DNA from 2 places in the Ornithinibacter aureus genome. Region 1 is predicted to be linked to the other one. Evidence: riboswitches for the same ligand, from Rfam matches in the RefSeq annotation. Region 1 holds a riboswitch; the other holds the start of a gene.
What was found. Region 1 has a riboswitch for cobalamin ahead of C8E84_RS00020 (magnesium chelatase ATPase subunit I). Riboswitches for the same ligand answer to the same signal wherever they lie in the genome.
Positions count from the first base shown of each region.

Region 2: linked by a shared signal. The riboswitch ahead of C8E84_RS17550 (VWA domain-containing protein) and the one ahead of C8E84_RS00020 (magnesium chelatase ATPase subunit I) in region 1 are both predicted to bind cobalamin.

Region 1 covers NZ_VMSB01000001.1:170-4,975, forward strand. Annotated here, with positions in the region: partial or broken gene cobO (cob(I)yrinic acid a,c-diamide adenosyltransferase) at 1-583, opposite strand, end outside; gene C8E84_RS17945 (VWA domain-containing protein) at 583-1,077, opposite strand; gene C8E84_RS00020 (magnesium chelatase ATPase subunit I) at 1,002-2,708, opposite strand; cobalamin riboswitch at 2,766-2,890, opposite strand; gene cbiE (precorrin-6y C5,15-methyltransferase (decarboxylating) subunit CbiE) at 2,952-4,205, shown strand; gene cobM (precorrin-4 C(11)-methyltransferase) at 4,202-4,806, shown strand, end outside.
Region 2 covers NZ_VMSB01000001.1:3,678,417-3,683,647, forward strand. Annotated here, with positions in the region: gene cobBC (bifunctional hydrogenobyrinic acid a,c-diamide synthase/histidinol phosphate aminotransferase CobBC) at 1-229, opposite strand, end outside; gene cobO (cob(I)yrinic acid a,c-diamide adenosyltransferase) at 226-840, opposite strand; gene C8E84_RS17550 (VWA domain-containing protein) at 840-2,966, opposite strand; cobalamin riboswitch at 3,024-3,148, opposite strand; gene cbiE (precorrin-6y C5,15-methyltransferase (decarboxylating) subunit CbiE) at 3,210-4,463, shown strand; gene cobM (precorrin-4 C(11)-methyltransferase) at 4,460-5,231, shown strand, end outside.

The DNA of each region.
Region 1 (4,806 bases):
TGTCGAACGGGTGGGCGATCTTGGTCATCTCGGTGGCGACGTCCGCGATCTCGAGGAGGCGGGGGTGTGGATCGCGGCCGGTGATGACCACGTGCTGGTAGCCGGGGGCGGTCGGTCAGGGAGTCGACGACGTCGTCGATGTCGAGCCAACCCCACGTGAGCAGGTAGGTGAACTCGTCGAGGACATAGAGGGTGTGGGTCTCGTCGGCGAGGCGACGCTTGATCTCTTCCCAGCCCTCACGGGCGGCCTCGGCATGGTCCTCCTCGGTTGCCGGCCTTGCGTGACCACGACCAGCCCGAGCCCATCTTGTGCCACTCGATCGGGCCGCCCTGGCCGGTGCTGGCGGTTCACGTCGTCGAGAGCAGCCAGCGCTGCCTGCTCACCGATGCGCCACTTGGCCGACTTCACGAACTGGAACACGCCGATCGACCACCCCTGGTTCCAGCCGCGCAGGGCCAGGCCGAAGGCCGCCGTCGACTTCCCCTTCCCGGCGCCACCGTGGACGATGACGAGCGGACTGTTGCGGCGCTGTCGGGTGGTGAGGCCGTCCGCAGCCTGCACCGGTGTCACTCCCTTGGCCATCAGGCGGCCCTCCTGTCATTGATGAGCGCCACGAGGTGATCGGCGGCGATGTCTTCGAGGGGCACGTGCTCTGCGCCCATCCGGTCGGCGAGGTCCCTGGCCAGACCCATCCGGAAGCGGCCGGACTCGCAGTCGATCACGACGCTGTCGACGGCGACGTGCCCCCACTGGTCGGCGATGCGCTGTGCTCTGCCCAACGCATCGACGCCCGCCGTGGCGCGTCCGTCGGTGACGAGCACGAGCAGCGCCCGTCGACGTGGGTCCCTGATGCGCTCCAGCCCAAGGGTCTTCGCGGCCGTGGCGAGACCCTCGGCCAGGGGCGTGCGCCCGCCGTGGGGGAGTTCGGCCAGGCAGGCGGCGGCCGCCTCGACCGAGGAGGTCGGCGGCAACGCGAGGTCGGCACCGGTGCCTCGGAAGGTCACCAGGCCCACGCGATCGCGTCGCTGGTAGGCGTCCATGAGCAGCGACAGGACGGCCGTCTTGACCTCGGCCATCCGAGACCGGGCAGCCATCGACCCGGAGGCGTCGACGAGCAGCAGCACGAGGTTGGACTCCTTGCCCTGGGTGATCGCCGAGCGGAGGTCGCTCGCCCGGATCTCCAGTCGGCTCGTCCCGGTCGTCCCGGTCGTCCCGGTCGTCCCGGTCGTCCGGTGGCGCGGGCGCCTCGCTCTCGGGCAGCGGCCGTGATGGTGGCGGTCAGATGGACCCGGCCCGTGCGCTCGCGGCTCGATCCGACCGTCCTGCCCCAGGTCGTGATCGCCCGGCTGCGTTTGCCGGCCGCTCCCGACCCCGTGCCCCGCACACTGAGGCGACGAATGCGGTACGGCTCGTGTGCTGCCGCCACGCCCTGGACGGGCGCCGGCGGGTCGGTCTCGGAGACCTCTCCGCCGCTCTCCGTGTCGGTGGGGTCCGGCGGTGTGCAGTCGGAGCGCTGATCGCGGGCGTCCTGCGCTCCCTCGTCGCAGTCCTGCGCCGACGGCGTCGTCATGGGGTCGCCCGAGTCGTCGTCCGCGGTGTCCGTCTCGTCGGAAGGCTCCTTCGGGCGCTCGGGCCGGTCCGGCTCGTCGGGCAGGTGAGGGTCTTCATCCTGAGGGTCCTGGGGGTCCTCCGGAGGCGGCGGCTCGTCGTCGCCGAGCAGGCGATCGAGCAGGTCCTCGTCCAGTCCCGGCGCGTCGAAGGGTGCACGCCGACGTCGGTGGGGGAGAGCGAGTTTGGCGGCGGTGCGGATGTCCTCCCGGGTGACGTCGGTGCGCCCCTCCCACGCCGCGTGGGCCACCGCAGCCCTCGCGGTCACGATGTCGGCACGCATCCCGTCGACCTCGAAGCCGGCGCAGACCGTGGCGATCTTGTCCAGCGCCCAGTCACTCAGACGCACGCGACGCAGGGCCTCCTGGGCGGACGCGATCCGGGCGGCCACATCGGCCTGCGCCACGGCATACGAGGTCTGGAAGGCGACCGGATCCTCATCGAAGGCGAGCCGCCGACGGACCACGTCCGCACGCTGCGCTGGGTCGCGGCTGGCCTTCACCTCGACGGTCAGGCCGAAGCGGTCGAGCAACTGCGGGCGAAGCTCGCCCTCCTCCGGGTTCATGGTGCCGATCAGGACGATGCGGGCAGGGTGGGACACCGACACCCCGTCGCGCTCGACGGTGTTGCGGCCCATGGCAGCGGCGTCGAGGAGCAGGTCGACGAGATGGTCGTGCAGGAGGTTGACCTCGTCGACATAGAGCAGACCACGGTGCGCCTGGGCGAGCAGCCCCGGCTCGAAAGCCGTTTCACCGTGACCGAGGGCCTTGCTGAGGTCGAGGGAGCCGATGACGCGATCCTCGGTGGCACCCACCGGGAGTTCGACCAGACGAGCTGGGCGGGTCGTCGATGCGGCGTCGGTGTGTGGCCCGTCGGGGCAGTCGGCGGCGGGCGACCGTGGGTCGCAGCCGAAGCGACATCCGTGGACGACCGCCTGGCGGGGCAGGATCTCGGCCAGAGCGCGCACCATCGTGGACTTCGCGGTGCCCTTCTCGCCGCGCACGAGCACGCCGCCGACCTCGGGGGAGACCGTGGTGAGGACGAGGGCGAGGGCCATCTCGTCGGCACCGACGATGGCGGCGAAGGGGTAGTTGGACACGGCGCTCCTCCTGGTGAGTGACCACGCTCACCGGCCGATTCGGCCGCCTCGGGGTCCCGGGGCGGCGTGACGCAGGAGGACGTCCTGGCTTCCGGTCTCCACGTCACGCGGCGAGCGGTCACAGTGGCGGGACCGCTCCGGAGTTGCACCGGTATTCCTCGCCCTGCGTCGCCCCGCATCCTCCCACATCGCCCACCCCGGGTCCGGCGAGGTCGATGTCTCATCGCACGTAGGCTGTCGCGCGTGATCGAGGTCGTGGGCATCGAGGATGCGGGCTGGGCGTCCGTGCCCGCCCGCGAGCAGGATCTCGTATGCCGTTCGCGGCACCTTGTCGGTGGCGCCCGACACCTGGCCCTGGTCCCCGAGATCGAGGGTCAGATCCGCACACCATGGCCCACACCGATGCGCGCCCAACTGCCAGCACTGTTCGAGCAGATCGGCACCGAGGGCGTCGTCGTGCTCGCCAGTGGTGACCCGCTGCGCTCGGGGGTCGCGAGCACCCTCATCGACCTGTTCGGCCGGGAGACGGTCCGGGTCCACCCTTCGCTGTCCTCGGAGACCCTGGCGCGGGCGCGGATGGGTTGGCCCGCCGAGGAGACGACGGTCGTGACCCTCGTCGGGCGCTCTGTCGATCGACTCCGCCGTCACCTCGACCCGCGTGCACGTCTCGTCGTCCTGTGCTCCGATGGCTCGACCCCCGCCGAGGTCGCCGCCCTTCTCGTCCAAGAGGGCTGTGGCAGTTCGCGGCTCACGGCGTGGTGGCACCTCGGAGGGCCCAAGGAGGGCAGCCGATCCGGCGCTGCACGGGACTGGGAGGTCGAGCCCACTCCTGATCTGGTCGTGCTCGCCGTCGAGGTGGACGACCTCGCGGCCGCCCGCTCGTCCTCGGGCCCCGCCCCCGGACGCCCAGAAGAGGCCTTCGATCACGACGGACAGATCACCAAGCGTGACGTGCGCGCGAGCGCGCTGGCCCATTTGCGTCCGACACCTGGGGCCACTCTCTGGGACCTCGGCGCCGGCTCGGGTGCGGTCGCGATCGAATGGGCACTGGCGGCCCGCTGCGCGCGAGCGGTGGCCCTCGAGCGCGACCCCGGTCGTGCCGCCCGGATCCGCGCCAACGCTGCACGTCTCGGGGTGCCGCGAGAGGTCGAGGTGGTCGAGGCCGACCACGGGGCCCTCTCCCCGGAAGGGGCGTCCGTCCTCGACGCGCTGCCCGACCCGGACGCGGTCTTCGTTGGCGGCGGTCTCACGAGCGAACTCGCCGACCTGGCGTGGGGTCGCCTCCGTCCGGGCGGACGTCTTGTCGCGCACGCCGTCACGCTCTCGGCCGAATCCGTCCTCGTCGCTGCCCACCAGCGCCACGGAGGCCACCTGACCAGGCTGAGTGTCGAGCACGCGACGCCGCTGGGTCCGCACCTGTCGTGGACCCCGGCCCGCGCGATCGTCCAGTGGAGCGCCCAGAAACCCGCCCCGCCCCACGAGCAAGGAATGTCATGACCGTTCATTTCATCGGGGCCGGTCCCGGTGCCGCCGACCTGCTCACCCTGCGCGCCGTCCGCCTGCTGCAGGAGAGTCCGATCTGCCTCTATGCCGGCACCTACATCGACGACGAGGTCCTCTCGCACTGCGGGCCGGAGACCGAACTCATCGACACGGCATACCTCAATCTCGACGCCATCACGGCCACCCTCGTCGCCGCCCACGACGCCGGTCATGACGTCGCCCGGCTGTGCTCGGGAGACCCGTCGATCTACTCGGCGATCGCCGAGCAGACGCGCCGTCTCGACGCCGCAGGGGTGCCCTGGGACCTCACCCCGGGCGTGCCGGCCTATGCCGCGACGGCCGCGCTCATCGGGCGTGAACTGACGGTGCCCGAGGTGGCCCAGTCGGTCGTCCTGACGCGCGCGCAGAAGGACTCGACCACGATGCCGCCGGGGGAGACCCTGGCGGCCTTCGCCGCGACCAATGCCACCCTCGTCCTGCACCTGGCGATCCGACACACCCGGCGGCTGGCCGATGAGCTCAGTGCCCACTACGGGGCCAACTGCCCGGTCGTCGTCGGCTCGCAGGTCACCCAGCCCGAGGAACTGATCCTGCG
Region 2 (5,231 bases), 3.7 Mb from region 1:
GGGGAACGATGAGTTCCTCGGAGGTCAGCCAGGGATCGAGGTTGCGACCGGGGCGGCCGGTGGCGAGCGCGTGATAGCCGGGGTCGATGTAGTCCGGGCCGACCTTGGCCGGCGCGACAGCGTGCCCAGCCCGGCTCAGGGCAGCCATGATCCCGACGGCGATCGTGGTCTTGCCCTGACCCGACGCAGGTGCCGCGATGACGACCCGGGGCAGGGGGGTCGGTGTCACCACTCGATGCCCTTCTGGCCCTTCTGGCCCTTGTCGAACGGGTGGGCGATCTTGGTCATCTCGGTGGCGACGTCCGCGATCTCGAGGAGGCGGGGGTGTGGATCGCGGCCGGTGATGACCACGTGCTGGTAGCCGGGGCGGTCGGTCAGGGAGTCGACGACGTCGTCGATGTCGAGCCAACCCCACGTGAGCAGGTAGGTGAACTCGTCGAGGACATAGAGGGTGTGGGTCTCGTCGGCGAGGCGACGCTTGATCTCTTCCCAGCCCTCACGGGCGGCCTCGGCATGGTCCTCCTCGGTGCCGGCCTTGCGTGACCACGACCAGCCCGAGCCCATCTTGTGCCACTCGATCGGGCCGCCCTGGCCGGTGCTGCGGTTCACGTCGTCGAGAGCAGCCAGCGCTGCCTGCTCACCGATGCGCCACTTGGCCGACTTCACGAACTGGAACACGCCGATCGACCACCCCTGGTTCCAGCCGCGCAGGGCCAGGCCGAAGGCCGCCGTCGACTTCCCCTTCCCGGCGCCACCGTGGACGATGACGAGCGGACTGTTGCGGCGCTGTCGGGTGGTGAGGCCGTCCGCAGCCTGCACCGGTGTCACTCCCTTGGCCATCAGGCGGCCCTCCTGTCATTGATGAGCGCCACGAGGTGATCGGCGGCGATGTCTTCGAGGGGCACGTGCTCTGCGCCCATCCGGTCGGCGAGGTCCCTGGCCAGACCCATCCGGAAGCGGCCGGACTCGCAGTCGATCACGACGCTGTCGACGGCGACGTGCCCCCACTGGTCGGCGATGCGCTGTGCTCTGCCCAACGCATCGACGCCCGCCGTGGCGCGTCCGTCGGTGACGAGCACGAGCAGCGCCCGTCGACGTGGGTCCCTGATGCGCTCCAGCCCAAGGGTCTTCGCGGCCGTGGCGAGACCCTCGGCCAGGGGCGTGCGCCCGCCGTGGGGGAGTTCGGCCAGGCAGGCGGCGGCCGCCTCGACCGAGGAGGTCGGCGGCAACGCGAGGTCGGCACCGGTGCCTCGGAAGGTCACCAGGCCCACGCGATCGCGTCGCTGGTAGGCGTCCATGAGCAGCGACAGGACGGCCGTCTTGACCTCGGCCATCCGAGACCGGGCAGCCATCGACCCGGAGGCGTCGACGAGCAGCAGCACGAGGTTGGACTCCTTGCCCTGGGTGATCGCCGAGCGGAGGTCGCTCGCCCGGATCTCCAGTCGGCTCGTCCCGGTCGTCCCGGTCGTCCCGGTCGTCCCGGTCGTCCCGGTGGCGCGGGCGCCTCGCTCTCGGGCAGCGGCCGTGATGGTGGCGGTCAGATGGACCCGGCCCGTGCGCTCGCGGCTCGATCCGACCGTCCTGCCCCAGGTCGTGATCGCCCGGCTGCGTTTGCCGGCCGCTCCCGACCCCGTGCCCCGCACACTGAGGCGACGAATGCGGTACGGCTCGTGTGCTGCCGCCACGCCCTGGACGGGCGCCGGCGGGTCGGTCTCGGAGACCTCTCCGCCGCTCTCCGTGTCGGTGGGGTCCGGCGGTGTGCAGTCGGAGCGCTGATCGCGGGCGTCCTGCGCTCCCTCGTCGCAGTCCTGCGCCGACGGCGTCGTCATGGGGTCGCCCGAGTCGTCGTCCGCGGTGTCCGTCTCGTCGGAAGGCTCCTTCGGGCGCTCGGGCCGGTCCGGCTCGTCGGGCAGGTGAGGGTCTTCATCCTGAGGGTCCTGGGGGTCCTCCGGAGGCGGCGGCTCGTCGTCGCCGAGCAGGCGATCGAGCAGGTCCTCGTCCAGTCCCGGCGCGTCGAAGGGTGCACGCCGACGTCGGTGGGGGAGAGCGAGTTTGGCGGCGGTGCGGATGTCCTCCCGGGTGACGTCGGTGCGCCCCTCCCACGCCGCGTGGGCCACCGCAGCCCTCGCGGTCACGATGTCGGCACGCATCCCGTCGACCTCGAAGCCGGCGCAGACCGTGGCGATCTTGTCCAGCGCCCAGTCACTCAGACGCACGCGACGCAGGGCCTCCTGGGCGGACGCGATCCGGGCGGCCACATCGGCCTGCGCCACGGCATACGAGGTCTGGAAGGCGACCGGATCCTCATCGAAGGCGAGCCGCCGACGGACCACGTCCGCACGCTGCGCTGGGTCGCGGCTGGCCTTCACCTCGACGGTCAGGCCGAAGCGGTCGAGCAACTGCGGGCGAAGCTCGCCCTCCTCCGGGTTCATGGTGCCGATCAGGACGATGCGGGCAGGGTGGGACACCGACACCCCGTCGCGCTCGACGGTGTTGCGGCCCATGGCAGCGGCGTCGAGGAGCAGGTCGACGAGATGGTCGTGCAGGAGGTTGACCTCGTCGACATAGAGCAGACCACGGTGCGCCTGGGCGAGCAGCCCCGGCTCGAAAGCCGTTTCACCGTGACCGAGGGCCTTGCTGAGGTCGAGGGAGCCGATGACGCGATCCTCGGTGGCACCCACCGGGAGTTCGACCAGACGAGCTGGGCGGGTCGTCGATGCGGCGTCGGTGTGTGGCCCGTCGGGGCAGTCGGCGGCGGGCGACCGTGGGTCGCAGCCGAAGCGACATCCGTGGACGACCGCCTGGCGGGGCAGGATCTCGGCCAGAGCGCGCACCATCGTGGACTTCGCGGTGCCCTTCTCGCCGCGCACGAGCACGCCGCCGACCTCGGGGGAGACCGTGGTGAGGACGAGGGCGAGGGCCATCTCGTCGGCACCGACGATGGCGGCGAAGGGGTAGTTGGACACGGCGCTCCTCCTGGTGAGTGACCACGCTCACCGGCCGATTCGGCCGCCTCGGGGTCCCGGGGCGGCGTGACGCAGGAGGACGTCCTGGCTTCCGGTCTCCACGTCACGCGGCGAGCGGTCACAGTGGCGGGACCGCTCCGGAGTTGCACCGGTATTCCTCGCCCTGCGTCGCCCCGCATCCTCCCACATCGCCCACCCCGGGTCCGGCGAGGTCGATGTCTCATCGCACGTAGGCTGTCGCGCGTGATCGAGGTCGTGGGCATCGAGGATGCGGGCTGGGCGTCCGTGCCCGCCCGCGAGCAGGATCTCGTATGCCGTTCGCGGCACCTTGTCGGTGGCGCCCGACACCTGGCCCTGGTCCCCGAGATCGAGGGTCAGATCCGCACACCATGGCCCACACCGATGCGCGCCCAACTGCCAGCACTGTTCGAGCAGATCGGCACCGAGGGCGTCGTCGTGCTCGCCAGTGGTGACCCGCTGCGCTCGGGGGTCGCGAGCACCCTCATCGACCTGTTCGGCCGGGAGACGGTCCGGGTCCACCCTTCGCTGTCCTCGGAGACCCTGGCGCGGGCGCGGATGGGTTGGCCCGCCGAGGAGACGACGGTCGTGACCCTCGTCGGGCGCTCTGTCGATCGACTCCGCCGTCACCTCGACCCGCGTGCACGTCTCGTCGTCCTGTGCTCCGATGGCTCGACCCCCGCCGAGGTCGCCGCCCTTCTCGTCCAAGAGGGCTGTGGCAGTTCGCGGCTCACGGCGTGGTGGCACCTCGGAGGGCCCAAGGAGGGCAGCCGATCCGGCGCTGCACGGGACTGGGAGGTCGAGCCCACTCCTGATCTGGTCGTGCTCGCCGTCGAGGTGGACGACCTCGCGGCCGCCCGCTCGTCCTCGGGCCCCGCCCCCGGACGCCCAGAAGAGGCCTTCGATCACGACGGACAGATCACCAAGCGTGACGTGCGCGCGAGCGCGCTGGCCCATTTGCGTCCGACACCTGGGGCCACTCTCTGGGACCTCGGCGCCGGCTCGGGTGCGGTCGCGATCGAATGGGCACTGGCGGCCCGCTGCGCGCGAGCGGTGGCCCTCGAGCGCGACCCCGGTCGTGCCGCCCGGATCCGCGCCAACGCTGCACGTCTCGGGGTGCCGCGAGAGGTCGAGGTGGTCGAGGCCGACCACGGGGCCCTCTCCCCGGAAGGGGCGTCCGTCCTCGACGCGCTGCCCGACCCGGACGCGGTCTTCGTTGGCGGCGGTCTCACGAGCGAACTCGCCGACCTGGCGTGGGGTCGCCTCCGTCCGGGCGGACGTCTTGTCGCGCACGCCGTCACGCTCTCGGCCGAATCCGTCCTCGTCGCTGCCCACCAGCGCCACGGAGGCCACCTGACCAGGCTGAGTGTCGAGCACGCGACGCCGCTGGGTCCGCACCTGTCGTGGACCCCGGCCCGCGCGATCGTCCAGTGGAGCGCCCAGAAACCCGCCCCGCCCCACGAGCAAGGAATGTCATGACCGTTCATTTCATCGGGGCCGGTCCCGGTGCCGCCGACCTGCTCACCCTGCGCGCCGTCCGCCTGCTGCAGGAGAGTCCGATCTGCCTCTATGCCGGCACCTACATCGACGACGAGGTCCTCTCGCACTGCGGGCCGGAGACCGAACTCATCGACACGGCATACCTCAATCTCGACGCCATCACGGCCACCCTCGTCGCCGCCCACGACGCCGGTCATGACGTCGCCCGGCTGTGCTCGGGAGACCCGTCGATCTACTCGGCGATCGCCGAGCAGACGCGCCGTCTCGACGCCGCAGGGGTGCCCTGGGACCTCACCCCGGGCGTGCCGGCCTATGCCGCGACGGCCGCGCTCATCGGGCGTGAACTGACGGTGCCCGAGGTGGCCCAGTCGGTCGTCCTGACGCGCGCGCAGAAGGACTCGACCACGATGCCGCCGGGGGAGACCCTGGCGGCCTTCGCCGCGACCAATGCCACCCTCGTCCTGCACCTGGCGATCCGACACACCCGGCGGCTGGCCGATGAGCTCAGTGCCCACTACGGGGCCAACTGCCCGGTCGTCGTCGGCTCGCAGGTCACCCAGCCCGAGGAACTGATCCTGCGCGGCACCCTCGCCGACATCGCCGACCAGGTCGAGGCCGCGGGCCTGACCCAGGCCGCGGTCATCATCGTCGGCTGGGCCCTGTCGGCGGAGGACTTCGTGGAGTCCCACCTGTATTCGAGCCGACCGCCTCGGCCCGCCGGGGAGGGGCGACCGGACGCCTCGCTGG